One region of the Providencia sp. genome, then DNA from elsewhere that is predicted to be linked to it. Evidence: predicted binding sites of a transcription regulator. Region 1 holds the regulator's gene; each other region holds the start of a gene.
What was found. The regulator CRP, encoded in region 1, controls carbon source genes, mostly activating them, when cyclic AMP is high. The targets are predictions, from matches to a motif close to ATGTGANNNNNNTCACAT.

Region 1 (8,454 bases):
TTCCGCCCGACTCCCAACAACTTGGTTGGCTAAAAAGTTTAATCGCTTATATGGCCGTATTCGGGAAGGGATTGTTTACCTTTATGGGTATTCTCATTGGCTATAATGCACAAAAAGCTTTTGGTGGTAGCGGTGTTAATGGTGCCATTATTGCCGCATTATTTCTGTTAGGTTATGACCCAGCTGCAACTAAAGGCTTCTACTCCGGTATGACAGACTTCTTTGGCTGGTATATCGACCCAAGAGGCAACATTATTGGTATTTTGATTGCCTGTATTTTCGGCGCTTGGGTTGAAAAACAAGTACGTAAAATTATCCCAGCTAATCTTGATATTATTCTGACATCAACTATTACATTACTAATAGTTGGAGCCGCGACATTTATTTTCATCATGCCAATTGGTGTTTGGTTATTTAACGGCATGTCATGGCTATTCATGCATTTAAATGGTAATCCAATAGGTACTGCACTTCTTGCTGGTTTGTTCTTAATTGCAGTAATGTTTGGTGTTCACCAAGGTTTTATCCCTGTCTATGTAGCGCTTGTCGAAACCCAAGGGTTTAACTCACTATTCCCGATACTTGCCATGGCAGGTGCTGGGCAAGTAGGCGCTGCACTTGCGCTTTATATGAAAGCTAAAAAAGGCTCAGTGATCCGCAGCCAAATTAGTGGTGCACTTTTCCCAGGGTTCTTAGGTATTGGTGAACCATTAATTTATGGTGTTACATTGCCTCGTGTTAAACCATTTATCACAGCGTGTTTAGGTGGTGCTGCCGGTGGTTTCTTTATCGGTTTAATTGCTTGGATGGGCTTACCTGTTGGGCTTAACACTATATTTGGCCCTTCTGGACTGATTGCAATTCCATTAATGACTTCAGCACAAGGTGTGCTTGCAGGTATGGCAGTCTATGTTGGCGGTATTTTAGTGGCCTATGCCTGCGGATTTTTATTCACTTATTTATTTGGTAGTAAGAATATCGATTTAGATTAATTCGTAAAATGTTTTTAACTAAAGGCAGCTATTACGCTGCCTTTTTAGGTTTTATTCATTCACATTGACCGCATAATGACTTAGGTATATTTCAGCCTACTGTTACCATTCTATTCCAACCAAATCAACGGAACACACAGTGCAGTTAATAATCCCATCACCAAATTAAAAATAAACCATGCACGGCGACTGCGTAAAAACAGTCCAATTAAAGAACCAAACCCCATCCATATCAGTCCAGCAACAAAATTTACAATAATAAATGCAATACTCATTATGATAATTGACTCAGTAAAAAGCTCCCCCGGTAAGCTGAAACTCCCCACTGCGCCTAAACCCATCATCCATGCTTTTGGGTTTAAAAACTGCAATAATCCCCCTTGATACCAAGTTACGCTTTTTACTGCTTCGCTATTTGTCTTAAGTGGTGCATAATTCGCAGTTGCTGTTTTCCATGCTAGCCATAACAAATAAATGCTACCAGCTACTTTTAATATCACATGAATGGCTGGATATAACAGCAAAAGCGCTGCAATACCAAATGCAGACAAATAAAGTATGGATTGCATGCCAAGCATAATTCCTAGCAATAATGCGATACTACGACGAAAACCCGAATTGGCAGCACTGGATGTTAATAACATATTGTTAGGGCCGGGTGTCACCGCCGCAATGAATAAAAACGTAAAAAGAGAAAAAATAAGCCCCAGTGTCATTTATAATCTAATCCTCAACTTAAACTTGCACACTTGCATCACAAAAAAATAACAGTATGTTATGTGCCTCACAAGAGTTCTAAGAAATTAAATAAGGCTATGTCAGAAAATTTCCGTCCTATCAATTGGGCTAAAAATCCACATCTCCAAACCTTATTGCCAAGGATTTTTCGTCGAACGCCGAAAATCAAACCGACTTGGCAACGACTAGAATTGCCCGATGGCGATTTTATCGATCTCGCTTGGAGTGAAAAACCTGAGCTGGCAAGCCATAAGCCCCGCTTAGTTATTTTTCACGGCCTAGAAGGGAATTTTAAAAGCCCTTATGCACACGGAATGCTTGAAAGTGCGCAAAAACAAGGCTGGCTTGGTGTTGTTATGCACTTTCGAGGTTGTAGTGGTGAACCTAATCGTCAAAGCCGAATTTATCATTCAGGTGAAACCAGTGATGCACGCTATTTCTTACATTGGTTAAAACAAACTTGGGGCAATGTGCCAACAGCGGCGGTCGGTTACTCGCTTGGGGGCAACATGCTAGCCTGTTATCTCGCTGAAAATGGTGAGAATGCTGACCTTGACGCCGCGGTAGTTGTCTCCGCACCATTAATGCTAGAAGCCTGCTCTTTACGCATGGAAAAAGGTCTCTCACAGTTTTATCAGCGCTATTTATTGAATGGTTTGAAACGCAATGCAACGCGTAAATTGGTGCGCTATCCGGGGTCTTTACCATTGAATTTATTGCAACTGAAACAACTCAAACGCATTCGTGAGTTCGATGATGTCATTACTGCACGCATTCATGGATTTGATGATGCAACGGATTACTATCAAAAATGCAGCGCATTACCAAAATTGTCGCAAATCACCAAACCAACGCTGATTATTCATGCTAAAGACGACCCATTTATGGCTCCCGAAGTTGTGCCTGATTTAAGTCATTTACCCCATAACATTGAATACCAAATGACAGAACACGGTGGCCATGTTGGTTTTGTTGGTGGTAGTTTTAGAAAGCCACAAATGTGGTTAGAAACACGAATTCCGCAGTGGTTAGCACCCTATTTAAATGAGAAAAAACAATGTTAATCCCTTGGCAAGAGTTAGCCCCCGAAACACTTGATAACCTAATAGAAAGCTATGTGTTACGCGAAGGCACTGATTACGGAAGCCATGAAAAAAGCTTGCAAGATAAGGTTGATGATGTGAAACGCCAGTTAGTTTCTGGCGAAATTGTGCTAGTCTGGTCTGAACTGCATGAATCAATTAACTTCATGCCTAACAACCAATTCCGCCCGTAAACCCGCTTCGTTCGCTGTTTATTAAAATAGTGGCCAAAAGCGCAACGCAGGGAGACCACTATGTCGAAAAAGCATCCAATTATCGCAGTTACCGGTTCAAGTGGTGCTGGAACAACATCAACCAGCCAAGCTTTTCGTAAAATCTTCCATCAATTAAACATTCAGCCCGCAACACTTGAAGGCGATAGCTTTCATCGCTATACCCGACCTGAAATGGATATGGCAATCCGCAAGGCCAGAGAGCAAGGGCGTCACATTAGCTACTTTGGTCCAGAAGCCAATGACTTCGCACTCTTAGAGCAAACTTTAGTCGATTATAGTCAGACAGGACACGGACAATCGCGTAAATATCTCCACACTTACGATGAGGCAGTTCCTTATGGCCTACAACCGGGTATATTCACACCTTGGGAGCCTTTCACTGAGAACACAGATGTTTTATTCTACGAGGGATTACATGGTGGAATAGTCACGCCAGAGCACGATGTCGCCCAGCACGTCGATTTGCTTGTCGGTGTTGTGCCTATTGTGAATTTGGAATGGATTCAAAAATTAATCCGCGATACAACAGAACGTGGGCATTCTCGAGAAGCGGTCATGGACTCGGTTGTTCGCTCGATGGGAGACTATATTAATTATATTACGCCTCAATTTTCACGCACTCATATCAATTTCCAACGAGTCCCTACCGTCGATACCTCTAACCCATTTTCAGCCAAAGCGATTCCGTCACAAGATGAAAGTTTTATTGTGATCCGTTTTCGCGGACTCAAACAGATTGATTTCCCCTATTTATTATCAATGATAAGCGGCTCATTTATTTCGGCAATAAATACCATTGTCGTGCCCGGTGGCAAACTTGGCTTAGCCATGGAACTAATTATGACCCCATTAGTTGAAAAGTTAATTACACAAAAACAAGATTAACTTATCACTGTTCTAAATAACTGATGCTTACCAATAAATAAAACAAGCATCAGTTATTAAAATAAATAGGCAAAAATTAAACTTATTATTAGTTTTTAATTTCAAAGCTGTGTGTCACTTCAACCGCTTTTTCTAACATCAACGCCACTGAACAATATTTTTCCGCCGAAAGTTGAACCGCGCGCTCAACCGCTTTTTCTGTTAATTCATGACCTGTTACAATAAAGTGCAAGTTAATGTGAGTAAAATAACGAGGTGCTTCATCGCGACGCTGCGAAGTTAATTTCACCTCACAATCCATAATATCATTACGGCCTTTTTGTAAGATAGAAACGACATCAATTGCACTACAGCCTCCAGCGGCCATTAATACCATTTCCATTGGGCTAGGCGCTTTGTCACCTGCATTTCCATCCATCATCACTTGATGCCCAGATGCTGACTCACCTAAAAAAGAGAGTCCTTCAACCCATTTAACTCTTGCTTCCATTGTTATTCCCCTTGAAAAAATAATCTTCAGAAACACATTGTTCCATAGATATAGCCAATATTACATCAGCTTTATTTAGCTGAAGCGATACAGGCGAGACTTTCTGGATTGAATGTGCTACAAACAATACTTAGTTGATAGGATTAAGATCAAGACTCAACGTTTTAATTGATCATATTATAGTGTCGATATTAACTTACTTCATATCTGCTGCATGTATTAATTAGAGTAGATAAGGTAAACTAATATGCTAAGCTAGTGACTTTAAAGACAGCCCTTCTAGCACGCTTTTTTGAATGGCTGCAATAACATACAGAGGATAACGCTAATGGTTCTCGGCAAGCCACAAACAGACCCTACTCTTGAATGGTTTTTGTCACACTGCCATATTCATAAGTATCCATCAAAAAGCACACTGATCCATCAAGGTGAAAAAGCAGAAACCCTTTACTATATCGTGAAAGGTTCAGTGGCTGTTTTAATCAAAGATGAAGAAGGCAAAGAAATGATTCTCTCCTACCTAAATCAAGGAGATTTCATTGGTGAGCTTGGGTTATTCGAAGAAGGTCAAGAGCGTACAGCGTGGGTTCGTGCAAAAGTAGCCTGCGAAGTCGCTGAAATATCTTATAAAAAATTCCGCCAACTGATTCAGGTTAACCCTGATATCCTTATGCGCCTTTCTGCACAAATGGCAAGTCGCCTACAAACGACTTCTGAAAAAGTGGGTAACCTCGCTTTTCTAGATGTCACCGGACGTATTGCTCAAACACTGTTAAATTTAGCCAAACAACCAGATGCTATGACTCACCCAGACGGAATGCAAATCAAAATTACACGTCAGGAAATTGGTCAAATAGTAGGTTGTTCACGTGAAACTGTCGGTCGTATCCTAAAAATGCTAGAAGATCAAAATCTGATATCTGCACATGGTAAAACGATAGTCGTCTACGGGACTCGATAATTTATATTCTGGCCTAGCTTGATTGGCTAGGCTACTATTTAAAAACAACCTTATATCACTGATATAAGGTTGTTTTTTAGAATGAAAAAAATACCTAAATTAAAGAGTATAAATAAAATCAATATTATTTCGTTATACTATTTACACGGCGCATTAGACATAGTAAATACATATAGAAATAATATTATTCAGATAATATATTAGGGATAGTAAATACACATAGAAATAAATAATCGTTTATTTATATCATCAAAGTCTTTACCTTATCTATAATTAGCATAACTAATTAACTAATAGATTACTGGAAAATATATGATTATAAATATAAATAACCTCAACAGATATAATGAGAATTTAAATACTTCAAAAAACACTGGAACAGCATCCAACACAAGTATTCAATCAAATAATCATTCATCTACTTATGAAGAAATAAATAGCGTCACACCCTCACAGAAATCAAACCCGTTAATAGAGAAAAAAACAATTCCCTGTAGTTATGAAAACTCAGTACGCAGACAAAAAAGGAATAAAAATGTAATTATTGATTCCATTGACTTTAAAGCATCACAATCAAAATTCATGAATTTAAGTCAAAATGGAAAAATTCCAACTAGCCCATTCATTACTAAAAAAGATATAAATGGACATAATAACAACAGAAGGTTAATTGATAAAAAACCAATTAACTTTAATGAGGCCTATAAAAAGTTTGAAGGGAAAGATTTTATAAATAAAAACAAATCTCTAACTTGGGACTCTGGCTATGATGACCATTTGACGTTTAAAAATAAACCAGTAGACAATGAATTAAATATTGATTATGAACCAACTTTCATAAATTCAAATTTATTGAGGTATAACCCTAACTTTTATACATTAACTGCTAATGATGCTAATGACTCAACATCTATTAATAATGAAAACCCAGAAAAAGAAATAGATACTCAGTTAAAAACAAAAAAAGAAAATAATACTATTATTTTAAAAAGTAAAATACCTAAAAAAATAAAACTCTCAATAGATGAAAAAGAACAAATCAAAAAAAAATTCACGATGCCAAAAACACTTAACTCTTCTAATGAAAGTAAGATCCCATTACTTACAGGCTCAATGAATAAACTTAATACAGCTAATAATACTAATCTAGGAAAAATAAAAAAAATCAATGGTAAAAACATTGTAATAATGGATACCCCATTAAAAGAGATATCAATAAATAAACAAAAACATCCTACGAGTATTCTATCAAAAAATGAAAAAAATATATTACCAGAAAATAATATTAAAAAAAGAAGCATAACATTCAAAAACCAGCAAGAATCTAATACTCGCTTATCTCAACGTAAAAACTCAAAATTAAACCAACAGCCCACAATCCAAAATAAACCACTAACTAATAATAAAAAAATAGATACAACAAACTTAATTGAAATAGAAAAAAAGGCAGATAAAACACTTAGTGAGATAAAAAAATTAACTCAAGATATAAAACAGGAAGAGTTGTATTCAAGTAATATCATTCAAAAACTTAAACGTCATAAATAATTCTGTATAGCCACCACAGTATTAAAGGTAGATGTTACCAAGCTCGATAATAAACCAAATTGCAGAGACATAAATGCCTCTGCAATTTATCAATAAATCGTTAGCTCAATAATTTCCCAATCGCTGCTTCTAGCTTTATCATACCGCTATTAATTTCTTCTTCTGAAATAATCAATGATGGGGTGAAACGTAATACGTTTGGCCCTGCATTTAACATCATCAAGCCTTCTACTGCACAAGCTTGCATGACATCTTTCGAACGATTGAGCAATTGACCTTTAAGTTCAGCACCAATTAATAGCCCCATTCCTCTTATTTCAGCAAAAATATTATATTTGTCATTCAACTTATTTAGATGAGAAACAAACAAATCATGACGTTGTTGCACGCCATTTAACACTTCATCAGTATTAATAATATCAAAAGCTGCATTACCCACCGCACAGGCGAGCGGATTACCACCATAAGTTGTACCATGGGCACCGACTTCCATGGTTTGAGCAATGTCTTTCGTGGTGATCATCGCACTAATAGGGAAGCCACCACCCAGTGCTTTTGCAGTAGTTAAAATATCGGGAACTACATCATAGTGCATATAAGAAAATAACTTACCTGTACGCCCCATACCACTTTGCACTTCATCAAAAATAAGCAAAGCGTTATTTTCATCACACAGTTTACGCACTCCTTGCATAAATTCCATTGTCGCCGCAGTAATGCCCCCCTCTCCTTGTATCGGTTCTAAAACCACAGCACAGGTATTTTCATCAATAACTGCTTTCACTGCCGCTAAGTCATTAAAAGGGACGTGAATAATATCAGCCGGCTTTGGACCAAAGCCATCTGCGTATTTAGCCTGTCCCCCTACGGAAACAGTAAATAACGTTCGACCATGAAAAGCCTGCTTAAAAGCAATAATTTTTGTTTTATACGGATTATATTGAGTAATTGCGTAACGACGCGCTAATTTGAAGGCAGCTTCATTGGCTTCAGAGCCAGAGTTAACAAAAAATGCACGATCGGCAAATGTCGCATTAATTAATTTTTGCGCCAATCTCAGAGTTTGTTCATTGGTGAAAATATTACTGACATGCCAAAGTTTTTCACTTTGTTCGCAAACCGCAGACACCAACGCAGGATGGCAATGGCCTAGTGCTAAGACTGCAATTCCACCTGCAAAATCAATGTATTCTTTGCCTTGCTGATCCCAAACGCGACTGCCCTCACCCTTTACAGGGATAAACTCAGCCGGAGAAAATATAGGCAATATGACTTGGTCGAAAGTCTGCCGATTCACTGCTTGTGGTTGTGTCATATTCCTCACCTGCTCTTTACCTAATGCCTAAATGAAAATATAAGCATTAAATATGAATAAAAAATCAAAAAAGAGCAATAGCAATAGGTGAAATATGCATAATTAATTTCTAAACGATAGCGGCAGCAGAGGTTAATACTTTAAAAAATTATTTAACAGCTCATGCCCTTGTTCACTAAGGATACTTTCAGGATGGAATTGAACGCC
Region 2 (8,454 bases), on a different contig from region 1:
TTCGATATTAGTCATATCTTTGGTAAATTCACCTAATAAATGCACCGAATGGTCATCATCGCTCCAGCCTGGCACAACCACATAACGCACCCAAGTTTTTTGATTACGTTTTGTGAGATAGCGGGCAAACTCAAGGGTACGATGGTTCGATACGCCGACTAATTTTTGGTGAATATCATCGTTAATTTGCTTTAAGTCAAGCATGACTAAATCGGTTACATCCATCAGCTCATCGATAACCGGATCGTAACGACGTACAAAGCCATTGGTATCTAAGCAAGTATGAATATTTTCTTGTTTGCAGGCGCGGAACCAATCACGAACAAATTCTGCTTGTAAAATAGCCTCACCACCAGATGCCGTAACACCACCGCCAGTTGCATTCATAAAATGGCGATAGGTGACAGCTTCTTTCATCAGTTCTTCAACCGTCACAATTTGGCCGGTATGAGTGTCCCAAGTATCGCGATTATGGCAATACAGACAGCGCATTAAGCACCCTTGAAAGAAAACGATGAATCGTATACCAGGACCATCGACCGTACCACAGGACTCAAAAGAGTGGATGCGGCCAAATGTCGCAGGAGGGGCTGTTATTGAAATACTCGTTGTCGGGATAGTGTCAGCAGTTGGTATTATATTTTTTGTCGACATAGCAGGAACTCCAAAATATCCGTCATAATTCAAATTGTTGGATGATTAGCTGTGCTCAATTAAGTTACTTGGCTTACATACTGATGTATGTTTTTTCAAGCTATTTTTGTTTACCACTAACTACAATTAAATTATTCCGGTATAGCTAAAAAAGCCCCAAAAATCAGGGGCTTTTAATTTATTTTAACTTCTTAAGCTAATTATTACATTGAACTTGTGAAAGTACGAGTAATAACGTCTTGCTGTTGTTCTTTAGTTAGTGAGTTAAAACGCACTGCATAACCAGAAACACGGATAGTCAATTGTGGATATTTTTCAGGATCTTCCATCGCTTCTAACAGCATTTCACGATTCATTACGTTGACGTTTAAATGCTGACCGCCTTCGATAGATGATTCGTGATGGAAATAACCATCCATCAGACCCGCTAAGTTGGTTTTACGAACATCATCATCTTTACCTAACGCATTTGGTACGATAGAGAAAGTATAAGAGATACCGTCTTTCGCGTAAGCAAATGGTAGTTTAGCAACTGATGTCAGTGACGCTACAGCACCTTTTTGGTCACGACCATGCATAGGGTTAGCACCTGGTCCGAATGGCGCACCTGAGCGACGGCCATCTGGTGTATTACCCGTTTTCTTACCATACACAACGTTAGATGTGATAGTCAGGATTGACTGAGTTGGTACCGCATTACGGTAAGTATGTAGTTTCTGAATTTTCTTCATGAAACGTTCAACTAGGTCACAAGCAATATCATCAACGCGTGAGTCATTGTTACCGAACTGTGGATATTCGCCTTCAATTTCGAAATCTACAGCGATACCGTCTTCGTCACGGATAGGCTTAACTTTTGCATATTTAATTGCAGACAATGAGTCAGCTGCAACAGATAGGCCAGCGATACCACATGCCATTGTACGATATACATCACGGTCGTGTAGTGCCATCAGAGATGCTTCATAGCTATATTTATCATGCATATAGTGAATGATATTTAGCGCAGTGACATACTGAGTGGCTAACCAATCCATAAAGTGGTCCATGCGATCCATTACAGTATCGAAATCAAGGACTGCATCTAAGATAGGTGCATGTTTAGGACCAACTTGCATTTTCAGTTTTTCGTCAATACCACCATTGATGGTATACAGCATGGTTTTCGCTAAGTTAGCGCGAGCACCGAAGAACTGCATTTGTTTACCAACAATCATTGGGCTTACGCAACATGCGATAGCATAGTCATCATTGTCGAAATCTGGACGCATCAGGTCATCGTTTTCATACTGAACTGATGAAGTATCGATAGAAACTTTCGCTGCATATTTTTTGAAGTTCATAGGCAGTTTTTCTGACCACAGGATAGTCATGTTCGGCTCAGGAGATGGGCCCATGGTATACAGTGTGTTCAGGAAGCGGAAGGTACTTTTGGTCACTAAAGTACGACCATCAAGACCCATACCACCTAATGATTCAGTTGCCCAAATTGGGTCACCAGAGAACAGTTCATCATACTCAGGAGTACGTAAGAAACGTACCATACGTAATTTCATGACTAAATGGTCAATCAATTCTTGAGCTTGTTCTTCTGTGATTTTGCCTGCTGCAAGGTCACGTTGAATATAAGTGTCTAAGAAAGTCGATACACGACCAAATGACATTGCTGCGCCATTTTGTGATTTAACTGCGGCTAAGTAACCGAAGTAAGTCCACTGAACAGCTTCTTGTGCGTTAGTTGCAGGAGCTGAGATGTCGTAGCCATATTTAGCAGCCATCTCTTTCATTTGACCCAATGCACGATGTTGTTCAGCAATTTCTTCGCGTAATTGGATAGTCATTTCCAAATCGTCGCCTTGCTCTAATTTAGCTTGCAACGAAGTGAATTGACTGAATTTGTCTTTCATCAGGAAATCAATACCGTAGAGCGCAACGCGACGGTAGTCACCAATGATACGGCCACGGCCATATGCATCAGGTAAGCCTGTTAAGACACCTGATTTACGACATTTTAAAATGTCTGGAGTATAGACATCGAAAACACCTTGGTTATGTGTTTTACGGTAGTCAGTAAAGATTTTTTTCAGGCTTGGATCTAATGTACGATCGTAAGCTTTACATGAACTGTCAACCATTTTGATACCACCGAACGGGATAAGACCACGTTTCAGAGGTGCATCGGTTTGAAGGCCAACAATTTGTTCTAATTCTTTTGTGATATAACCAGCATCATGGGAAGTGATAGTTGAAGCAACATCTGTATCAAAATCAACCGGAGCGTGAGTACGGTTTTCGATTTTGATCCCTTCCATGACTTTATCCCATAATGCATCTGTTGCTGGGGTAGAGCCTGCTAAGAAAGATTCATCACCTTCATATGGAGTGTAGTTTTTCTGGATGAAGTCACGTACGTTCACGTTATTCTGCCAGTCACCTTGATTAAAACCTTGCCATGCTAAAGCGAATTTTTCATTTAACTCGGACATGATACTTTTACCTTTTAACAATGGATCTTTGTGAGATCTTAATGAATCTTTTGTGTGTTAGTAGCGATTAATGTTTTTGGCTACTACGTAAATGCATTAACCAATAAACTAGGCCGACTAATAAAGCGCCGCCAATAATATTTCCGATAGTTACTGGAATGAGATTTTCTGTAATAAAGTTTCCTACCGTAAGATGTGAAAACTGATCAGGAGACATATTGATCTGAGTCCAATACTCAGCAGGAGCAAATTCTTTAATCATGATACCAAGCGGTATCATAAACATGTTAGCGATACTGTGTTCAAATCCACTAGCAACAAACATTGCGATTGGCATAATTAAAACTAACAGTTTATCTGTCAAACTACGACCTGCATAGCTCATCCAAACTGCTAAACAAACCATTAAGTTTGCTAAAATTCCTAAAGCAACAGCTTCAACAAAAGTGTGATGGAGTTTATGACTAGTTGTTTGTAGTACATTCAATCCCCATTGACCATTAGCCGCTGTGTATTGACCCGCAAACCAAATCAGTGCCACAAAAAATAATGCGCCAATTAAGTTACCGATATAGACATTAAACCAGTTTAGCAGCATTTGCCCCCAAGTGATCTTGCCTGATGCTTTAGAAACAATAGTAAGTACAGTAGAAGTGAAGAGATCGGCACCACACACAACAACTAACATTAACCCAAGGGAGAAGCAAATCCCACCAATCAGTTTGGTAAAACCGAAGGGAGCCTCAGCTGCACCTGTTGTTGCAGTGATATAGAATACAAAAGCGATAGAGATAAACATACCGGCAGTAAATGCTGACAAGTAGGTAATTGCAGGATGTTTATTTGTTTTATAAACACCAGAATCATCTGCGACCTGGGCCATTATAGCAGGTGGTAATAAATTAAAAGGATTGTCAGCTTTCATACCAACACTCTCTTACAAAGTTGATTAATTATAGCACGCAATTATAGTAACAAACGGGATAAGTGAGAAATTTGATATGGATCATAAACTTCATCAAGAAAACGTCCAAAATAGTGATATAAATGTTAAAAACCATGTTAACTCAATGATATTTAACATAAAAATAAAGTTTAAAATTTATAAATATTTTTTAAAAACTGGATAAAAAGAGTTCAGCTAGGTAAATATATGCACTTAAATGTTAATTAATTACAGTGAATGTCGCGACTTTGATCGTTAATTTAACTTATAGAAAGATAAAGGCCCTAAGGCCTTCATCTAATTTGGAATATCATGCATTGTTGCGTTTTGCTTTTTGCAGTTTTTCATAGGCTGCAAGTAGAGCTTGATGTGCTGGTAATGCTTTTAATTCATCATCAATAGCCCATAACCCATAGAAGCAAGATTCACCTGCAATTGCCGCAGATGCCGCGTCGACGGCTTCTTCACCATACATACGTACGAACGCAGGGTAATATTGCGCAGGGTTTCGCTCATCTTCTTGAGATAGCAGCAATAACGTCTGTAAACAACGATAGTAATTAGCACGTTGCGTTGTTAATACTGAACTATTGAAGTCTTGGGTCCATTCTACCCATGCGAGTGCTTGTTCAAGATCTCCGCCAGCAAGTGCTAGCATTGATTTTAATTCACCAATGCGTAGGTTGCTCCAGCCATTATCTTTACCGACAGCTAAGCCCAGTAGCTCACGTACACGAGTGAAATCATCTAGGCCGTCATCATCTAATTGCTCAATCAGTGCGAGATAATCCTCTTTTTTCCACTGGCTCTCAGGCAATGCCATAATGGTATCGCGTAAATAAGCTCCCATCGCATTATTGGCTAAATGAAGATCTTCAACTGGATAAATATCTGACATGCTAGGGACAAGTATACGACAGGCGTATACACCTAAATGGTTATAATCTGCGATGTAAACTTCAGCATCTAATGTATTGAAAATACTAATTAGTGTTGCAAATTCTTCTTGGGTAGTTCCTTTAAAGCTCCAGTCAGCAAATTCATAATCTGCATCTTCTTTAAATAGATCCCAGCTAATTAGACCGCTTGAATCAATAAAGTGAGTTTCTAAATTAGTATGTTCAGCAACTTCTTCATCATCAAATGTTGGTGCATTAAAGACATCAAGATCTTTTAGCCCGCGGCCTTGTAATAGCTCAGTAACGGTACGCTCAAGGGCGACACCAAAGTCAGGGTGTGCACCGAAAGAAGCGAAACAGCTGCCATTTTGTGGATTAAATAAGACGACACAAATAACAGGGAATTGCCCGCCGAGTGATGCGTCATAACAAAAGATAGGGAAACCTTCTTTTTCAAGGGTCTCAATTGATTCGACGATACCTGGATAACGCGCCATCACATCCGCTGGGATCGTGGGCAAACTAATACTTTCTGCAATGATTCGGTTTTTCACGAAACGCTCAAAGACCTCAGATAGTCCTTGTACGCGCGCTTCATTGGCGGTATTTCCTGCTGACATACCATTAGACACATACAGGTTCCCAATAATATTCATTGGGATATAAACCGTGGTGTTATCAGATTGACGCGTAAACGGCAGTGCACAAATACCACGTTCATCATTACCTGATTGTAGGTCAATGAGCTGACTCGCAGCTAGGGCATTATCAGGGTCATAAAACTTAAGCAAACGTGGGTCAAGGATACCTTCTGGCAGGCTATCATCGTCAGTTAATGGGAACCATTTTTCATTTGGATAATGAACAAAGTCACCTTCTGCAATGGATTTACCTAAATAAAAATCAGCAAAAAAGTAGTTTGTTGATAAACGTTCAAAGTATTCGCCAAGGGCAGAGGCTAATGCGGCTTTTTTGCTAGCCCCTTTGCCATTGGTAAAACAAAGAGGACACTCTTTATCGCGAATATGCACTGACCAAACGTTTGGTACAGGGTTTAACCAAGACGCTTCTTCAATATCAAATCCCAATTTTTTTAATTTGGTTTGAAATGCATCAATGGAATCTTCAAGAGCGGCATCTTTGCCGGGTATAAATGTTTGGCTCATTGTCAGTCACTTGTAAATAGAGTGTTTCAGGCGGCCTATGATACGGATTTTTACCGCTGCGCTCACGCTTTTTATTCATTTCATTAAAAATCATCTGAAAGCTAAATATTTTTCCTAAAATAATTATATAGCTCACAACAACAGTACGCTAAAACCACATAATAACAGCAGGTTATTTAATTAAAGGAAAATAGGATGAAACACAGAAATAAAACACTACTTGCTACGCTGATTTCACTGTTTGCCGCTTCAGCATTAGCACAGCCAAATATTATGGTGCTTGCAACGGGCGGTACTATTGCAGGCGGTGGAGATTCTGCCACTTCATCAAGCTATCAAGCGGGTAAAGTTGGTATTGATGCTTTAATTAATGCGGTTCCAGAAACAAAAAAAATCGCCAATCTCAGTGGTGAGCAATTAGTGAATATTGGCTCTCAGGATATGAATGACCAAGTGTGGCTGACACTTGCTAAAAAAATTAATCAAGATTGTGATAAAACGGATGGTTTTGTTGTTACACATGGTACAGATACCTTAGAAGAAACGGCATTCTTTTTGGATCTAACGACAAATTGTAAAAAGCCGATTGTACTGGTTGGAGCAATGCGTCCTTCTACTGCGTTGGGTGCCGATGGGCCTTTAAATCTCTACAATGCGGTCGTATTAGCATCTGACAAGTCCGCAGGAGATCGTGGAGTATTGATGGTGATGAATGATAAAGTCATTCAAGGTCGAAATGTGGTTAAAATGAATACAACACAAGTGCAGGCATTTGATGCGGTTAATGCAGGGGCAGAAGGTTTTATTCATGATGGAAAAGTGACTTTTTATCAAGCAGCGCAACCACGTAGTGATAAAGCGGCATTTGACGTCAATAAACTCGAAAAACTCCCTGCGGTTGGTATTGTTTATAATTATGCCAATGCATCCGCAGCGCCTATCAAAGCACTGAGAGAAGAGGGTGTTGAAGGTATTGTGAGTGCAGGTGTTGGTAATGGTAATATGTATAAAACTATTTTTGAAGCTTTAGCTAATGCGGCAAAACAAGATGTCGTGGTTGTGCGCTCAAGCCGTGTAGCAACAGGTTATACCACGCGTAATGCGGAAGTGGATGATAATTTATATGGTTTTGTGGCATCAGAAAGACTTAATCCACAAAAAGCACGTGTATTATTGCAATTAGCTCTAACACAAACTAAAGATCCGAAACAAATTCAAGCCTTATTTGAGAAGTACTAATTTTTAACTGGTTTTTTATATATGAAGATCCGTAACAATATTGTTGCGGATTTTTTTTAAACAAATATCTATTATTGCTTATTATTTGTTATCAAAAAAAACAAAAAAAATATCTAAATATACTTGTAGCACTAATAGATTTTGACTCAATTAGGTCAATGTGGTGATAGTATTTAAGCAATTATACTAATACTTAACAAATAAGATGGCTAAATAGCAATTTTTAAGCTTTATTTCTGATGATTGAATATTGTTTTATTCTGTATTTTCTCTATTAGTTTTCTCTTTATTATTCTTATATTTCAATTTATTAAGGCTTGTTTTGGCATGATTTTGTTACTGGCAATTTGTATTGCTAAATAATATTAATGTGTCATCGATCATGTTTTGGCAATAAAACTAATATCGATGTTGATAATTCGTGTCGCGAAAAATAGGCTAATAGCATCACAAATGACATCAGTTATTGTGAGTAATTAGATTCAAATTGAAAATTAAGTCGTATTTTGGCCGAACAATAATTCTAAAAAAATATTAGAGGAAATACAGAATGGTTAATAAATTTGTCAATCCTGGCAGGAAGTTGCTCGTCTTAAAAATAGCGATAGCAATGCTTCCTATTGGTTACCAACCTATAATGTACGCAGAACAATTTCTTGATGATTCAAAGCTAACAGGTGGATTGTATTATTGGCAGCGAGATCGTTCGCGTAAAGATTTAAATCCAAGCAGTGATAAATATAATAAATATGCAGATAACCTTAAGCACTCAACATTTAATGCCAATCTTGATTTTTCGTCTGGCTATTTTCAAGATGTAATTGGGTTGGATCTCGCTGCGTTCACAGCAATCGAACTATCAAATAGTGGTCCGGCAGCACCAAATGAAATCGGTTTTAGTGATGCAAGATCGCGTTGGGATGAAAAATATACTGGTGATAGAAGTGGTGTCAGTATTTATAAAGCGGCTGCCAAAATGAAATATGGTCCTTTCTGGGGGAGAGGGGGTTATATTCAACCGACAGGACAAACGTTATTAGCATCTCACTGGAGTTACATGCCTG
Region 3 (8,454 bases), on a different contig from region 1:
CTCACAAGGACGAGGCGCATGGCTATTAATGGCCTTTACGGCGTTTATGCTGGAATGTGCTGCGCTGTATTTTCAGCACGTAATGAAGCTACAACCTTGCGTTATGTGCATTTATGAACGTGTCGCTTTGCTCGGTGTTATAGCCGCAGGCTTAATGGGAGCCATTGCGCCAAGAAACATAGTAATCCGCTGGATTGCCATCATCATTTGGATTTATGCTGCATGGCGAGGCTTAGAACTTGCATGGGAACATACCATGCTACAGCTCTACCCATCACCTTTCGCATCTTGTGATTTCTTTGTCAATTTCCCAGATTGGCTGCCATTACAAGAATGGGTCCCTGCTGTATTTGAAGCTTCGGGTGACTGTGCAGTAAGACAATGGGCATTTTTAGGTTTGGATATGCCACAATGGCTAATTGGTATTTTTGCTGCTTATTTACTTATTGCTATCATTGTTTTAATAAGCCAATTTTTCCCATCCAAAAAATAGTCTTAAAAAATACCCCATAGTTAATGATTAAACATATGGGGTATTTTTAATGAGTCAGCCAGCGAAGATTAACTGTCTCAAATCCGAATCAGCAATTACATAACAATTTCCAATTTTACAGGAATATTTTTGTATGCCGGAATACCACATTGTGGGTCAAAATTATCTAACGTAATCAAATTGTTTGCTTCTGGAAAATAAGTCGCAACTGAACGATCTGCCATATCGTAAATCACAACCGTCAAATTATCTAAGCGACGTTTTGTCGGTTTTTGATTGCTATCTAATGCAATAATATTAACCTTATCACCCGCTTTCAATTTCTGTTTTTTCGCTTCACCTTCACTGATAAAGACGACATCTCGCTGACCAAATACGCCGCGATAACGATCATTCATTCCATAAATGGTGGTGTTATATTGATCATGACTACGTAGTGTCGCAAGTATCAACTCACTATTAACCGCAGATTTTGGATCTTCAATTACACCTTCTGTAGGCACAAAGTTAGCTTTACCTGATTGAGTTAACCAACGACGCTCTGAAGCTGCATTGGTAAGATGAAAACCGCCAGGAATTTTAATTCGTGCATTGTAATTATCAAAATCAGGTAAAATGACTTCCATCGCATCGCGGATAAGATCATAGTTATCAATGAAGTTATCCCATTCAACTTTAGTTGCGGGTATTGTAGCTTTAGCAATACCCGCTACAATTGCACATTCCGATTTTAAATACGGACTGACGGGTTTTAATAATCCTTTAGAAGCGTGCACCATAGACATAGAGTCTTCCACTGTGATGCACTGTGCGCCACTCGCCTGCCTATCAATTTCACTACGTCCTAACACCGGCAATAAAAAAGTATTTTTAGCTGTCAGTAAATGGGAACGATTGAGTTTAGTTGCAGTATGTACAGCTAAATCGAGTTTTTTCATACCTGCGTAACAAGCTTCTTTATCTGGCATAGCAACTGCTAAATTTCCACCCATACAGATTAATGCGTTAGCACTACCCACAGAGATAGCTTGCATACTTGCCACTGCAGCATGACCAAATTCACTTGGAGGCTGAAAACCAAAACGTTGTGCTATCTTATCCAAAAAATGCTTACTTGGTTTTTCTGTGATCCCAACAGTACGATCCCCTTGCACATTAGAATGACCACGCAACGGGCAAATTCCAGCACCTTCACGACCGATATTACCTTTTAATAGCAACAAATTAACCAGTTGCTGAACATTTTGCGTACCATGCTGGTGCTGAGTTATTCCCATGCCATAACAAATAATGGTATTTTTTGCTTCACTATAAAGGTCGGCAATTTCCTCAATCGCTTCACGGGATAGTCCTGAAACGCGTAAAATATCTTTCCACCCTGTGGTTAACACATCATTTTTTAAGGCATCATAACCGTGAGTGTGGGTTGAAATAAAATCGGTATCAAGAATAGGTGGCTGACCTGTTTCAAGCGCAGTTTGATGACGCTCAATGAGTACTTTCATCACGCCTTTAATCAAAGCAGTATCACCACCAATTCGTACTTTATAATAATGCCCAGCCAAAGGTGTTGATTCTAATGTAAGCATTTCAACGACATCTTGTGGATATGCAAAACGCTCAAGACCTCGCTCTCGCAACGGATTAATAGCAATTATTTTAGCGCCGCGTTTAGAAACCTCACGCAATGAACTCAACATACGAGGGTGGTTGGTACCCGGATTATGCCCAATACAAATCACTAAATCCGCTTTATCAAAATCTTCCAATAATACCGTTGCTTTACCTACTCCAATGGATGCAGCTAGCCCAACACTCGTAGGTTCGTGACACATGTTAGAACAGTCAGGAAAGTTATTAGTTCCATATTCACGAGCCAATAACTGATACAAAAAAGCAGCTTCATTGGATGTACGGCCAGAAGTATAAAACTCAACAGTATTAGGGTCTGAATAGTTTTGCAGTTTTTCACCTATCTGCTTAAATGCCTCATCCCACTCAATTGGCTCATATTTATCTATTTGCGGATTATATTTCATCGGATGTGTTAAGCGCCCTTCGTCTTCCAAATGAAAATCATCCCAACTGAGTAATTCCGTCACTGTATGCTTAGCAAAAAATTCAGGTGTAGTACGTTTTGATGTAGCTTCCCACGCAATAGCTTTAGCGCCATTTTCACAGATATCAAATGATGCAGTATGCTTAGGATCTGGCCATGCGCAACCGGGGCAATCAAAACCATCGACTTTATTCATATCAAACATTGCAATCACATCATGGCCTATTTCCATTTGGCCACGCAACGCTTGAGCAACACCTTTAACGGCACCCCAACCTGCAGCTGGGCCAGTATACTCCTCAATTTTCTTTTTCATTTTTCATTACTCTTCATTGAATTGAAAATAAATAGTTATAATTGTTAATATACTTTTTTATAATTTTAATTATGACCTTACAATGAAGGTTAATAACTTTTCAAATGAAGATCAATTATTTATTTAGAATAAAAAACTGCCAGTCTAAATAAGATAATCTATTACGTACAATAATATAATTATCCTACACCTTATTATCGTAATATAAAAAAACAATAAACGCTTTAATGGCAAAATAAACCAAATAAATATATTTCCGTAAAAACAGTATGTTATGGCGCTTTTACATTTAAGAAAGAGTATAGTTTAAATTTAAAAGAGGACTAGTGATTAATTAAACACTTAACGGCGTAATGTTAATAATAATGATATTTATTTAACTAACCCCTATATTTTTAAATAAATATGGGGGTTAGTTTATTAAAATATTTTTCGCAGTAATATACATCACGATATACATGAAATAATGCGTGGGAAATTGCTTATTAAATACAGCTACCACTTTGAATGATATCAGCCGCACAACGCTTTCCATTAGCAAATTGGCAAACTGCTGTTCGGTTGCCATTCAATTCTAATGTCATCGCAGGTAATCCACCAGCAGAGACACAAGCCTCTTGCGCCCCATAGCCTAAATTAACAACTTGTTGGGCATACTGTGCATCCGAATTTTCCGCTCGTGTCATCTTACTTGATTCAGAATTACTGCAAGCAGTAAGCATGAAAGAAAAAGTACTAATTAAACTTATTGAAATAACCGGTTTTAACAGAGCACTGATTTTACACTTCATCACATTCTCCAATAATATCAGCTTCTGTTCCCTCTAATCAGTGGTACTGCTTCTTGAAAACAGATTAATGGCAACATATTAACTATCTATTAAGCAGCATACCAATAATTGTGGATAAATCGAGCTTTTGGTTGTAAATATTAATCATCGCCATAGTTAGCTACACTATGCTTAGCTACAACCATATTGAATAGACAATATACGCGTGTTATTTAATTATATAGTCAAAATATGCTGCCTATAAAATAATACTTTCATGACAATAAAATTAATTAGTGAATGCTTGATTGAGGTAATTTATCCTTAAATGATTCTTTATAGCGTTTAAAAATATAAATACACCAAATCAATGAGATAATACCAAATGCTGCACCAACATAGCCAATATACGTCATACCCATATGGATGATAACTTGATTACCAAGTAATGCCCCACCACCAATCCCAAGATTAAAAATGCCAGAATAAATTGCCATAGATAGATCGGTCGCGTCGGGCGATAAGTCAATGACTTTGACCTGCATTCCTAAGCCAATACACATAATCGCTATTCCCCAAAATATCGACAGAGGAATAAGGGACCCTATATCTCCGCCTAGCGGCATCAATAATAGTAAGCAGACAGTTAATACACCAATTGCAGTAGGTAAAAAAGTTAATGCATATTTGCTACTATAACGACTAAAAATAACACTGCCAACAATACCTGCGGCACCGAAAATAAGCAGCAATATCGTGGCAAAATTTTGACTTTGTAAAGCAACATCTCGTACAAATGGTTCAATATAGCTATATGCAGCAAAATGTGCAGTAACAACGACAACCGTCAATACGAATATACCCACCAGTGCGGGGCGCTTGAATATGATAGGCAAACTTTTTAAAGATCCCGAATGCTCACTTGGTAAGTGAGGCAAAAAGCGTATAAGTGCAATCATTGTGACAGCAGCGATCGCACCTATAGATAAGAACGTCATGCGCCAACCTAAAAATTGTCCAATTACTCGACCAATAGGTAAACCCAATACTGTTGCTAATGCTGTGCCCGTTGCCAATAATCCTAACGCCTGCGCTTTTTTACCTGCTGGTGCAACTCGGATAGCAAGCGATGCTGTAATTGACCAAAATACAGCATGTGATAATGCGACACCAACTCGAGCGCCTATAAGCGCGTCAAAACTCCATGCAAAGCCCGAAATAATATGGCTAATAATAAAGACAATAAACAAGAATACTAACAACTTACGCCGTTCAATCTTACTGGTTAATAGCATCAACGGTAATGACATTATTGCCACTACCCAAGCATAAATCGTGATCATCAGCCCCGTATGGGCCACTGTCATATCAAAACCTTCAGCAATATCACTTAACAATGCCACAGGCACAAATTCTGTTGTATTAAAGACAAAAGCAGCTACTGCTAATATCACAACTCTTATCCATGCTGTTTTTCTAGAAACCTGAGTCATTGTCTAATACCAAGCCTTATTTTTCCATGCGTTAATCTGCACAAAAAATACAATACCATTGCGCAAAACAACAAAAAGGGAGATTAAGATAAAAGCAACTTTAACGATGACTAAAATGTATCGAGGCACAATTTTACGTGTTGCCGTCGCTACATGTTTATTTTCGCCTTGTGTATGCTATAGAGAATTATGTGAATCATATCACACTATGAGGCATTTTTTAAAGATGCTCTAACTAAGAATGTCAATACAAGACAATCAATATTCAATCTTATTACTTTTCAATAAATACAGCTGAACATTCAGATTAAATTGCCCACTTATGCTTTTAATAACAAAAATAAGACAATCTTGTTGATACTATCCTCATGCACAGCCATTTCTACCACATTATCATTAATACCACTTATGTTAGAACACATCGGGATTTTTTCTGTGCTACAATCTGCGAATTACTGTTTATTATTAAAGGAATCTCTAAATGAAAACCCATTTCCCTACCGAGCCTGATGTTAATACCCTTGCGGATGAGATCACTTGTTTAAAAAATTTAGTCACACATATGCTTAAAGCGATTGGCCAAGCAGATGCAGGTAAAATTTTAATTAAAATGCAAAGAGAAGTCGCATTAATTGAAGATGAAAAACAAGCAGAAACATATAAAAATACACTAGAGCAGATTAAAGCAGGCTATCGCCAATAGAACATTTAGCGATAAATGCTATTTATAGCATATAACCGTATAAAAGCGGTTTATACTGCACAAATAACTAAGTTTCATTTATCTAAATAGCCTATCTTTGTTCATGAATTAAACCATTCTTTATTCATTTAGCTCCCCCTTCAGAACCCTATGAAGGGGGCTTTTTTTATCAAAAAATTAAAGTCAGCTGATCAATATCGCTCTATTTAGCTAGCACTCCACGTTCATCACTAGATAAATATACTTAGCTCTATTTTCTAATTAAAACAGACATTTCATATATATTTATAATTCAGTACTAAAAGTTAGTATTTCTAGACCATAACCTTTGAATAAAAGCTTCTATACCAAAAATTAAATACCTTTGAACATAAAAAAGCCACTCAATAAATTTTGAGTGGCTTTTACTTCATTCAAATTATTATTTAACTTGTCATTTGATCTATGCAAATACTATTTTAAATACTGTCCTGAGCGCAGCGCTTCAATACGCTTGTCTAACGGTGGATGTGATAAAAATAACTCACTAAATGCTTTACCGCGACCATTAATACAAAATGCCATTAAGCGCCCTTCTTCTTGTGGCTCATAGCTAGTTTTTAATCGTTGAAGCGCAGCTATCATTTTTTCTCTACCCACTAACTGAGCAGAACCCGCATCGGCATGAAACTCGCGGTGACGAGAGAACCACATCGTAATAATGCTAGCAAGTATCCCAAATACAATTTCTAATACCATTGAAACTGCAAAATAAACCATGGGATTGCCGTTGCTACTTTCATTTTCATTATTATTGTTTGACATAAATCCAGCAACAAGCTGTGCAATAATACGAGAAATAAAGATAACAAAGGTATTCACAACACCTTGAAGCAACGTCATTGTCACCATATCACCATTAGCAATATGACTAATCTCATGCGCAATAACCGCTTCTGCCTCATCTCGGCTCATGTTTTCTAACAAGCCCGTGCTAACAGCAACAAGAGATGCGTCACGGCGAGCTCCCGTTGCAAATGCATTTATATCAGGCGCATGATAAATCGCAACCTGAGGCATTTGAATACCTACCTGTTGTGCTTGACGCCCTACAGTGTTTATTAGCCATCTCTCTACATCATTACGAGGTGACTCAATAACTTCACCACCAACGGATTTAAGTGCCATCCATTTAGACATCAATAGAGAAATGAATGCACCGCCAAAACCAAACAGCCCAGCCATGATCAACAAACCTTGAGCACTACTGCCTTGAATGCCCGTTAAACTTAAGATTATCCCAAACACAAACATAACCGCTAAGTTTGTGAGCAAGAATAAAACAATTCTCATCATTTTTATGTATTCCTTGGTAAAAACAGATATCACGTAGAATTTACTTTATAAATAAGGTTTTTTCACACTATTTCAAGTCAATTAACATGAAAAAAGCAAAAAACGACATAACTTTACATATAATATGAATAGATGCCTCAAAAAAGATTGTTTTCTTGCAATATTATATAAAATGATACTGATAACTCACTGTTTTTAAAAGTACAAAAATTATCATTCATTTTCTAGATTATTAACTTTTAAAATTCAAGGCTTGATATCAACAGCATACATATGAGTAACCCTCTAGTTTCCGCAATCTTATACACAACATGAGACTAGAGACACATATTTAACTTTTTATTTATCAAATTTAATTCATTCTTACTATCTCTATTAGTATGCAATGATGACAATAAAATACCATCTCACGTCAAATGAGATGGCATCTATTCAAAATAATGATAAATGTCGATAGGTTAAAGTTAATTAGTCGTATTTTTTGGCGCTTTTTCTTTGGTATCTTTTACGGTTTTCTCTTTTGCAACTTTAGTTTTTTCTTTATCAGCGGCTTTGGTCACTTTTTCTTTTGTGGCTTTAGTCGTATCTGTACCAGTCGCCTTAGCAGCTTTATCCTTTACCACTTTAGTCGTGTCTTTATCAGTATCTTTGGTCGCTTTTTCTTTTGTTGCTTTAGTCGATTCTTTATCAATATCCTTAGGTATTTTTTCCTTTGTCGCTTTTAGTGGCTCTTTATCTACTTTCTTCGTGGTCGTACTTTTTACGTCTTTAATTTTATCAGCAGTGTCATCTGATGCTTTGCCAATTTTTTCACTGGTCTTCTTATTTGCTTTTTCACTCGTCGTTTTAATTGATTCTGTTACAGAAGGCTTGCTTGATGGCTTTGAAACACTCGCGCCAGCTACACCCGCTTTACTGTTAATTGAATTTTTTAAGTCTACAGTACAGACCTGTTCAGAGCGGCTCGTTGAGCCATCATTACAAATAAATTGGCCGCCATCACAACGATCAATTCCACCCTTACTGCCTGAACAAGGATAATTCCTTGCATTAGCGGTACCTAATGATGAAATCACTATAACGATAACCGCAATCAATCCTAAAAATAATTTATTCATTGGCATTACCTCATTAATAAGGAACATACCCTAAAAGTTTAGGATAAATTAAGCAAAGGTAAAGAAATCTATAACTAATTGAAGTTGAGAGTTTTAAATATTGCCAGTGAACTAATAATGTAAATGTAATACACACAAAAAAGCCAGCTTTCGCTGGCTTATTGAAT
Region 4 (8,454 bases), on a different contig from region 1:
TTAGTCGATTTACAGAATGATTTTTGTTCAGGCGGCGCATTAGCTGTTCAAGAGAGCGAAAAAGTCATCGATACCGCCAATAAGGCGATTGATATCTGCCTAAAAAATAATATCAAAATTATTGCAAGCCAAGATTGGCACCCCGCGACACATTTAAGTTTTGCCGATAATTCAGGTACTCAAATTGGCGATATTGGTGACTTAAATGGTATTCCACAAGTTTGGTGGCCGGTTCATTGTGTGCAAGGCGAAATAGGTTCAGACTTTCATCCTGAGTTAAACATACAAGCCATTGACGAAATTTTTACTAAAGGTGAAAACCATCAAGTTGATAGCTATAGTGCCTTTTTTGATAATGACCAAGTCACTCAAACCCGTTTACATCAATGGCTACAACAGCAGCAAATCACACACTTAATCGTAATGGGCATTGCGACAGATTATTGTGTTAAATTTACAGTGCTTGATGCCCTAACATTGGGTTATCAGGTTGATGTGCTAACCGATGGCTGTCGTGGTGTGAATTTATCAGCGCAAGATAGCCAGAATGCCTTACTCGAAATGCAAAAATCAGGTGCTAAATTAATTGCTCTCAATGCGTTAAGTTAAATTCAAACTGCGCCTTGCTTTCATGCGCAGCGCATTTAGCGCTTATTTACTATCTCAATAAATCAGAATGCGCATCACTCACGCTCAGTGACAACGTCACTTTTTATTATCTTAATCTTAAGAAGCAAAGCATTTCTCAGCGTTAAGCGCCATTTTTAGTTTAAAATCAATCACGATTTTGTGGTTTCAGTGTTGCTAACATATCACCTTGAAAAATGGATTTTAATTCTTGTTTACTTTTCATGGTAATTTGTCCATCAGTCCCGACAGTCATGTGATCTGGATTATGGTTATTGCGAGATTGCCATAATAATACCATTTGTAAGCTATGTTCTTTTTGATCAGGCGTTAATACTACCCCATCTGGCCATTTACCAAGCTCTACCGCTGTTACCAAACGCTGGTATATTTCAGGTGTCATCACCGCAAGCAACTGTTCAATATGTTCTGCATCTATTTCTACGCTCACAAGAGTGCTCCTTAAATAAATCTTACAAAACTGAGTGTTTAAATAATTCTTTTTCCATTTATTTTGCTGAATCGATATTGCTATTTTATCTTTATGGTGTTCAGCAAGCTTCAGCATCATGAAATACACTAACCTAAGGTTTTTTCACCATTATCATCATCCAAAAAACTTAACGATGCTGAATTTATACAGTAACGTTGCCCTGTTGGCTGTGGTCCATCAGGAAAAACATGCCCTAAATGCGCATTACAGTTTTGGCAACGAACTTCAATTCGATGCATACCATGAGAGACATCTTCAATATATTTTATCGCCCCTTCCTTGATTGGTTCATAGAAACTTGGCCAACCACATCCGGCATCAAATTTAGTCTCAGAAAGGAAAAGTGGCGTACCGCAGCACAAGCATTCATACACACCATCTTTACGGTTATGTAATAATTGACCGCTAAAAGGAGGCTCTGTTCCTGCCTGCTGCGTAACATAGAGCTGCATTTCATTTAAATCAGATAAATCAATAGGTTGTTTGATTTTATTTGACATGTATTACCCATGTATTTAAATTAAAAGATGGTATTAACACAATCATACACTAATTCTAAAACAACAAAAATTTAACAACATTTTTTGTAAAACTATTCTAGACTAATAAGCAGCACACTTTCCCATTTGATTTGTGAGCAGCATCACATATATCACTGATGGATGGTTTCATTATGCCTCACAACCCCGATAATACGTGCGGCGATATTTGCCTCTAAAGTGGCTAACAAATAAGCAGTTAGTGGTATCAGAATTGATTTTTTTCAATAATTGACACGATTCCGCTTGACGACTGGCAAGGTTTTGGTAACTTTAACTGTAACTTAATTCACGAATAAATAGCTGGTGGAAATACTATGACTATCAAAGTAGGTATTAATGGTTTTGGTCGTATTGGCCGTATCGTTTTCCGTGCTGCACAAGAGCGTTCAGATATCGAAATCGTTGCTATCAACGATTTGCTTGATGCAGACTACATGGCGTACATGTTGAAATATGACTCAACTCATGGCCGTTTCAACGGTACTGTTGAAGTTAAAGATGGTCACTTAGTCGTTAACGGTAAAAAAATCCGTGTTACTGCAGAAAGAGATCCTGCGAACCTGAAATGGCAAGAAGTGGGTGTTGATGTTGTTGCAGAAGCTACAGGTCTATTCCTGACTGACGAAACTGCTCGCAAACACATCCAAGCTGGCGCGAAAAAAGTTGTTCTGACTGGCCCTTCTAAAGATGACACTCCAATGTTCGTTATGGGTGTTAACCATAAGAACTATGCAGGTCAAGAAATCGTTTCTAATGCTTCTTGTACAACTAACTGCTTGGCGCCTTTGGCTAAAGTTATCAATGATAACTTCGGTATCGTTGAAGCGTTGATGACAACAGTTCACGCAACAACTGCAACACAAAAAACAGTTGATGGTCCTTCACATAAAGACTGGCGTGGTGGTCGTGGTGCTTCTCAAAACATCATCCCATCTTCAACTGGTGCTGCAAAAGCTGTTGGTAAAGTTATCCCTGAGTTAAACGGCAAACTGACTGGTATGGCATTCCGTGTACCAACACCTAACGTTTCTGTTGTTGACTTGACTGCTCGTATTGAAAAGCCTGCTACTTACGCTCAAATTTGCAAAGCTATCAAAGATGCATCTGAAGGCGAACTGAAAGGCGTTCTGGGTTATACCGAAGATGAAGTTGTATCAACTGACTTCAACGGCGAAAAACTGACTTCAGTATTTGATGCTAAAGCTGGTATCGCTCTGAGCGACAACTTTGTAAAACTAGTTGCTTGGTATGACAACGAAACTGGTTATTCAAACAAAGTATTAGACCTAATTTCACATATCTCTAAATAAGAGCTATTACGTTATTAGTGTTTACGGAGCCGCCTTATGGCGGCTCTTTTGTATCGCATCAAATGGTTATATATCACTTCTTTTTTTCAATCTCTTGTCTTATCATTCTTTATTCATTTGAAGCGCTATAATACTTTCACCACCTAATAAACTGCTGTCTCTGTCCCATCAAAACAGGCGGAATATCATGCACGATAAATTATTTGCATTACCAGTCATTAAACAGGTCTCTGCATACATTACTCAACGCCAATTGGATGAACTTCCTCTTATTGTGGTTTCTCACCCAAAAGTTCGAGGCGTTGTAAGCCTTCAAGGGGCTCAGTTAATTGATTGGCAACCAGCAGGACAAAAACCCTGTTTATGGCTCAGCGCAGAGAGCGCATTTAAAGAAGGAACTGCAATCCGTGGGGGTATTCCTATCTGTTGGCCTTGGTTTGGTCCTGTAAACAGCCCTAGCCACGGTTTCGCTCGTATTTTGCCTTGGAAATTTACTGCTCATAACGAACATGAAGACGGCGTAATTCTCACTTTCACGTTAACGGATACAGAATACAGTCGTAAATTGTGGCCTCATGAATTCACATTAATCTTACGAATGAAATTAGGTGAAACTTGTGAGCTTGAATTAGAAAGTTATGGTGATTTTGAAGCGACTGCCGCTTTACATTCCTATTTCAATATAAGTGACATTCAAAAAGCGACAGTTTATGGCCTTGGCGATCACTATTTAGATACCGTTGCTGATAAAGAAGTTTATATTTCAGAACCGCTCAAATTTAATAAATTGACTGACCGTGTTTATACCGAACCTGAAGAATACAGTTTATTACGCGATGATGGTTGGGCTCGTACCATTGAAATCCACCATTATCATCATAGTGATGTCGTTTGCTGGAATCCATGGGCTGAATTATCTTGCAGTATGAAAGATATGCCAAATAATGGTTATAAGCAGATGGTCTGCGTCGAAACAGCCCGAATTAATAAACCGATGATAAGTGAAGCCCAGCACCCTGCTCGTTTATCATTAGTCATGGTTTGTCGAGATAACAAACCTCAAGCCTAGTGCATAAAAATATAGATAAAATAATAGAAAAAACAAAACCCCAAAAGTATCTACCTTTGGGGTTTTTTATATTAACTTTGATAAGTCTGTAATAGAACACTTATCCGAGGTTCATCACTTAGAAAGTATAAGTGAAGCCCGTCCATACAATAGCCGACACTGATTTATTCACCATCGGACTATCTTTGACTTCACTAGACATATGGTCAACACGACCCGCAGCGAATGCTGTCCAGTTTTCATCAAAGCGATAATTACCTGATAATTCTAAGAATGGCGTCCAGCTAGAGCCTGGCTGGTAACGTTTTAATCCACTATTGCGAGACTCTTTTGAAGAGATACCATATTCGTATCTATTTTGGTTTTCACTGTCCCACTTAATACCGATACCTGGTGTCAATGTCCATTTGTCAGCTTGGAAACTATAGAGATATGCCGTTTCAGCACGTAAACCATTACTAATCCCCAACATATCACCAGAACCAATAAATCTTAATGTACCCCAATCAGCTTTATGTTTATAAGTAAAACCGCCCATTACGGTATCACGGCGACGATCTAACTCACGCATCGCGTTATCGTCATTATCTTTAGGCTTGAAAAACTGAGGATAGTAATAAGCATCCAGTGACAGTTGGTCAACACCATCATTCCACAGGTAGTAACCTGCTGCTAAAGTATGAAAATAGAAATTCTCACCTTCATAGTTAATGACAGGGACTGGCGTTACATAGTCTCGTGATTTGATGCCTTTATAGGGAGTAGATTGAGCCAAAACTGACGCACCTACTGACCACGTTCCTGCAACTGCAGCACTTGATAACATACCTAATGCGACAGCTAGTGTTGTTAATTTAATTGTTTTAGACATACAAAATCCAAGAGTAAATGAAAATGAATTAGAGGATATGTTAACGCAATATAGAACATTTCCCAATATTAGCCTAATAAATCACATTTAAAGCTAAATTGGTAAACTTATCTATATTGAATGATTACCTGTATTATATACAAATATATTAATAGCTCACAGGAACTCTTTTGGCTAGTGCACACATTAATTGATAACCAATCGTTCCAGCCATCTGAGCAACATCATCGATAGGGATATTTTCTCCCCAAAGCTCCACAGATGAGCCAATATTCGCATCAGGACAATCAGTAACATCAATCGTTAGCATATCCATCGACACCGCACCTAACAGCGCATGTTTAGCGCCATGGCACCAGACAGGCGTACCCGTTGGCGCATGTCGTGGATAGCCATCTGCGTAGCCACAAGCCACTGTTGCAATACGCATCGATTTTGTTGCAGTGAACTTACTACCATAACCAATAGATTGCCCGGCTTTGATCTGATGAATAGCAATGATTTCTGATTTTAACGTCATCGCAGCTTTAAGATTTAGATCAACCACATCAGCCCATTTACCACTAGGCGAAGCGCCATAAAGTATTATTCCTGTACGAACCCAATCATAATGTGTCCCACTGTGCCAAAGTGCAGCACCTGAATTAGCTATGCAAGTTGGTAAAGACAAATGGTCAAATTGCCTAATTTGTTGCAACGGAGTCTTTATACCCGTTTTAATGTCAGAATTTGCAAAGTGGCTCATTAGCGTAATTTCACCCACATTTGCCATCGCATTTAACTGACTAATGACATTCATATATTCATCTTGGGAAAAACCTAATCGGTTCATTCCACTGTTTAGCTTAATATACACCGATATTGGCGTTTTCAATGGTGCTTTTGCTATCGCGGCTAGCTGCCATTGACTATGAATACTTGTCGCAAGCTGATATTGCTCAATCACAAGTAAATCTTGTGCTTGAAAAAAGCCTTCAAGCAATAATATTGGGCCTTTCCAGCCTTCCTCTCGTAATAAAATAGCTTCATTAAGATCTAAAACAGCAAAACCATCCGTTTCTTGTAAAGCACGCCAAATTTGTTTTATACCATGACCATAACCATCAGCCTTCATCACTGACCAAATTTTGGCTTGCCCAATGTGTTTGCGCACGACGGATAAGTTATGCGTTAAATTTTGTAAATGAATAACCGCACTGATTGGGCGTGGCATATTAATTCCTTTATTATCGAGGATAATCATCCTCACTGTTTTTTAGCCGCCCATTTAACGTACTGGCGATAAATGTCCACTAGATACCAATTTTGTATTAAAGCCATCTACATATCGAAATACTGACAAATCATCGAATTTGATATCCGGCTTATTGCCAGAAATCAAATCTGCAAGTAGTTTTGCAGAACCGCAAGCCATGGTCCAACCCAATGTACCGTGGCCAGTATTAAGATAAAGATTACTGTAAACAGTTGCACCCACAATTGGCGTACCATCTGGCGTCATCGGACGCAACCCCGCCCAGAATTGAGCTTGATTTATATCACCGCCACCTTGATACAGATCTTGCACAACCATCTTTAATGTTTCACAACGCTTTTTCAAGACATCTAAATTAAATCCCACAACTTCAGCCATACCACCGACGCGAATGCGGTCATCAAAACGAGTCACCGCTATTTTATAAGTCTCATCAAGCACTGTCGATACAGGAGCTCGTTGTGTATCTAAAATAGGCATCGTCAATGAATAACCTTTTAATGGATACACGGGTATTTTAACTAATTGCTGTAGTATCGCGGTTGAATAAGACCCCATAGCGACAACATATTGATCAGCCTTAACCACTTCACCATCAATTTTTACACCACTGATTTTATTACCATCCGTTAAAATTTGTTCAACTTTAGCGCCAAATTTAAATATCACACCTGCGGCTTGAGCCATTTTAGCCAGCTTTTTAGTAAATTGCTGACAATCACCAGTCTCATCATTGGGCAATCGCAATCCGCCAGTAAGCTTATCTTTCACATATTCAAGAGCAGGCTCAACTTTGATTAGCTCATTTGCTGTTAACAATTCGTAAGCAACGCCCTCTTGCTTTAGAACAGCGATATCATTAGCCGCATTATCAAATTGTTTTTCTGTTCTAAACAACTGCAAAGTGCCCGCTTGACGACCTTCATAATTAATACCAGTATCCGTTCTTAATTGCCGGATACAATCACGGCTATACTCCGCGATGCGCACCATACGACTTTTATTCATGGAGTAATGTTGAATATCGCAATTTTTTAACATCTGCCACATCCAACGTAATTGGAATAATGATCCATCAGGTTTAATGGCTAAAGGTGCATGCTTTTCAAACATCCATTTTATTGCTTTTATTGGAATACCTGGTGCCCCCCAAGGCGTTGCATAGCCAGGTGAAATTTGTCCTGCATTCGCTGCGCTCGTTTCTTCTGCAACATCGAGTTGTCTATCAACAACGATCACTTCATGCCCTTGCTTGGCTAAATACCATGCGGTTGTAACACCGATAACACCTGCGCCTAAGACCATAACTTTCATATACCCACCTTACGCATGACTATAATTTACTCAATAGAATAATATTCTAGTTTTCATTTTCCAATACAGTTGATTAACATTTTTAACAATAAAGTCGAATATTCCATTAAAAATCAGATTCCCTCGATTCAATCATATATTCTGCTAACGACATTAATCACATGAAAAAAATTATGTAAATATATCAATATCATATAGTATTAATTAAATTAATTCTTATAATATGAATAGAAAGATACAGACTTTTATACTTATCAAGCGAGATTTTATATTGATATACTATTTATCGTTAAATTCTAGACGTCGAATACCTATGGTTTATTGTGCTTATATTTTTTAATTTAATGGAATTTAACACTCATTAAGTCGTTTTATTACTGTGTTATCAGCAAAACATGAAGATGAAAAGTAAGCTCAACCTATTTGGAATAACTATATGAGGATATTGCGAAGATACAGCGGAGATAAAAAAACCAGTTACAAATATTGAACTGGTTAATTATAGGATTTTCTTTACTCAATATTTCTAACGAATAAGTGCTAAATCTGAGGGCATATTACCTTGCATACTATGCCAAATTAGTCCACTTTCCTTACCATAATTTCTGACACATTCCATAATACGGTCATACGCTTGTTCGCGACATAAATTAGATAATTGCTGGTAAAAATTCAAAGCAAGGCGTCTAGCTTCTGGGTTCGAGAAATAATAGCGTCCCACTCGGGTATACAGCCCTCTCAAGCCATTAATAATTAATCCATAAATTGGATTACCGGATGCAAAAGCGAGGCCACGGAAAATATTGTAGTCTAAATCACTAAAAGCATCGGAATTATCTTCAACTTTGTCTTTTCCAGATAAAACTTCAAGAGATTTTTCTGGATTATTACGAAAAGCGGTACGAATAAAAATAGCCGCAATGTTTGTTCTTACCGCTAGCAAATTATCAACCAGTTGCGGAACTCGGTCATG

Region 2: focA (formate transporter FocA) is a predicted target of CRP. The motif match lies at 4,135-4,152, and genes of this name have one in related genera.
Region 3: ACTH6U_RS09175 (sugar transporter) is a predicted target of CRP. The motif match lies at 5,321-5,338, and genes of this name have one in related genera.
Region 4: msrB (peptide-methionine (R)-S-oxide reductase MsrB) is a predicted target of CRP. The motif match lies at 1,752-1,769, and genes of this name have one in related genera.

Annotation. Positions count from the first base shown of each region.
Region 1 covers NZ_JBQDNB010000036.1:28,200-36,653, forward strand. The annotation lists gene murP (PTS N-acetylmuramic acid transporter subunit IIBC) at 1-992, shown strand, start outside; gene ACTH6U_RS19550 (LysE family translocator) at 1,103-1,708, opposite strand; gene ACTH6U_RS19555 (hydrolase) at 1,808-2,794, shown strand; gene ACTH6U_RS19560 (YheU family protein) at 2,788-3,006, shown strand; gene ACTH6U_RS19565 (phosphoribulokinase) at 3,067-3,933, shown strand; gene ACTH6U_RS19570 (OsmC family protein) at 4,022-4,423, opposite strand; gene crp (cAMP-activated global transcriptional regulator CRP) at 4,752-5,384, shown strand; gene ACTH6U_RS19580 (hypothetical protein) at 5,697-6,932, shown strand; gene ACTH6U_RS19585 (aspartate aminotransferase family protein) at 7,033-8,247, opposite strand; gene ACTH6U_RS19590 (aminodeoxychorismate synthase component II) at 8,380-8,454, opposite strand, start outside.
Region 2 covers NZ_JBQDNB010000006.1:104,804-113,257, reverse strand. The annotation lists gene pflA (pyruvate formate lyase 1-activating protein) at 1-654, opposite strand, end outside; gene pflB (formate C-acetyltransferase) at 858-3,140, opposite strand; gene focA (formate transporter FocA) at 3,208-4,065, opposite strand; gene ycaO (30S ribosomal protein S12 methylthiotransferase accessory factor YcaO) at 4,397-6,151, opposite strand; gene ansB (L-asparaginase 2) at 6,347-7,390, shown strand; gene chiP (chitoporin ChiP) at 7,941-8,454, shown strand, end outside.
Region 3 covers NZ_JBQDNB010000009.1:19,955-28,408, forward strand. The annotation lists gene dsbB (disulfide bond formation protein DsbB) at 1-493, shown strand, start outside; gene ACTH6U_RS09165 (FdhF/YdeP family oxidoreductase) at 589-2,868, opposite strand; gene ACTH6U_RS09170 (DUF333 domain-containing protein) at 3,354-3,659, opposite strand; gene ACTH6U_RS09175 (sugar transporter) at 3,932-5,131, opposite strand; gene ACTH6U_RS09180 (DUF2594 family protein) at 5,613-5,834, shown strand; gene htpX (protease HtpX) at 6,288-7,169, opposite strand; gene ACTH6U_RS09190 (cell envelope biogenesis protein TolA) at 7,634-8,287, opposite strand.
Region 4 covers NZ_JBQDNB010000009.1:9,270-17,723, forward strand. The annotation lists gene pncA (bifunctional nicotinamidase/pyrazinamidase) at 1-609, shown strand, start outside; gene ACTH6U_RS09115 (YeaC family protein) at 776-1,078, opposite strand; gene msrB (peptide-methionine (R)-S-oxide reductase MsrB) at 1,207-1,620, opposite strand; gene gapA (glyceraldehyde-3-phosphate dehydrogenase) at 1,977-2,972, shown strand; gene ACTH6U_RS09130 (D-hexose-6-phosphate mutarotase) at 3,160-4,041, shown strand; gene ACTH6U_RS09135 (MipA/OmpV family protein) at 4,160-4,912, opposite strand; gene alr (alanine racemase) at 5,061-6,125, opposite strand; gene ACTH6U_RS09145 (D-amino acid dehydrogenase) at 6,180-7,481, opposite strand; gene fadR (fatty acid metabolism transcriptional regulator FadR) at 8,008-8,454, opposite strand, start outside.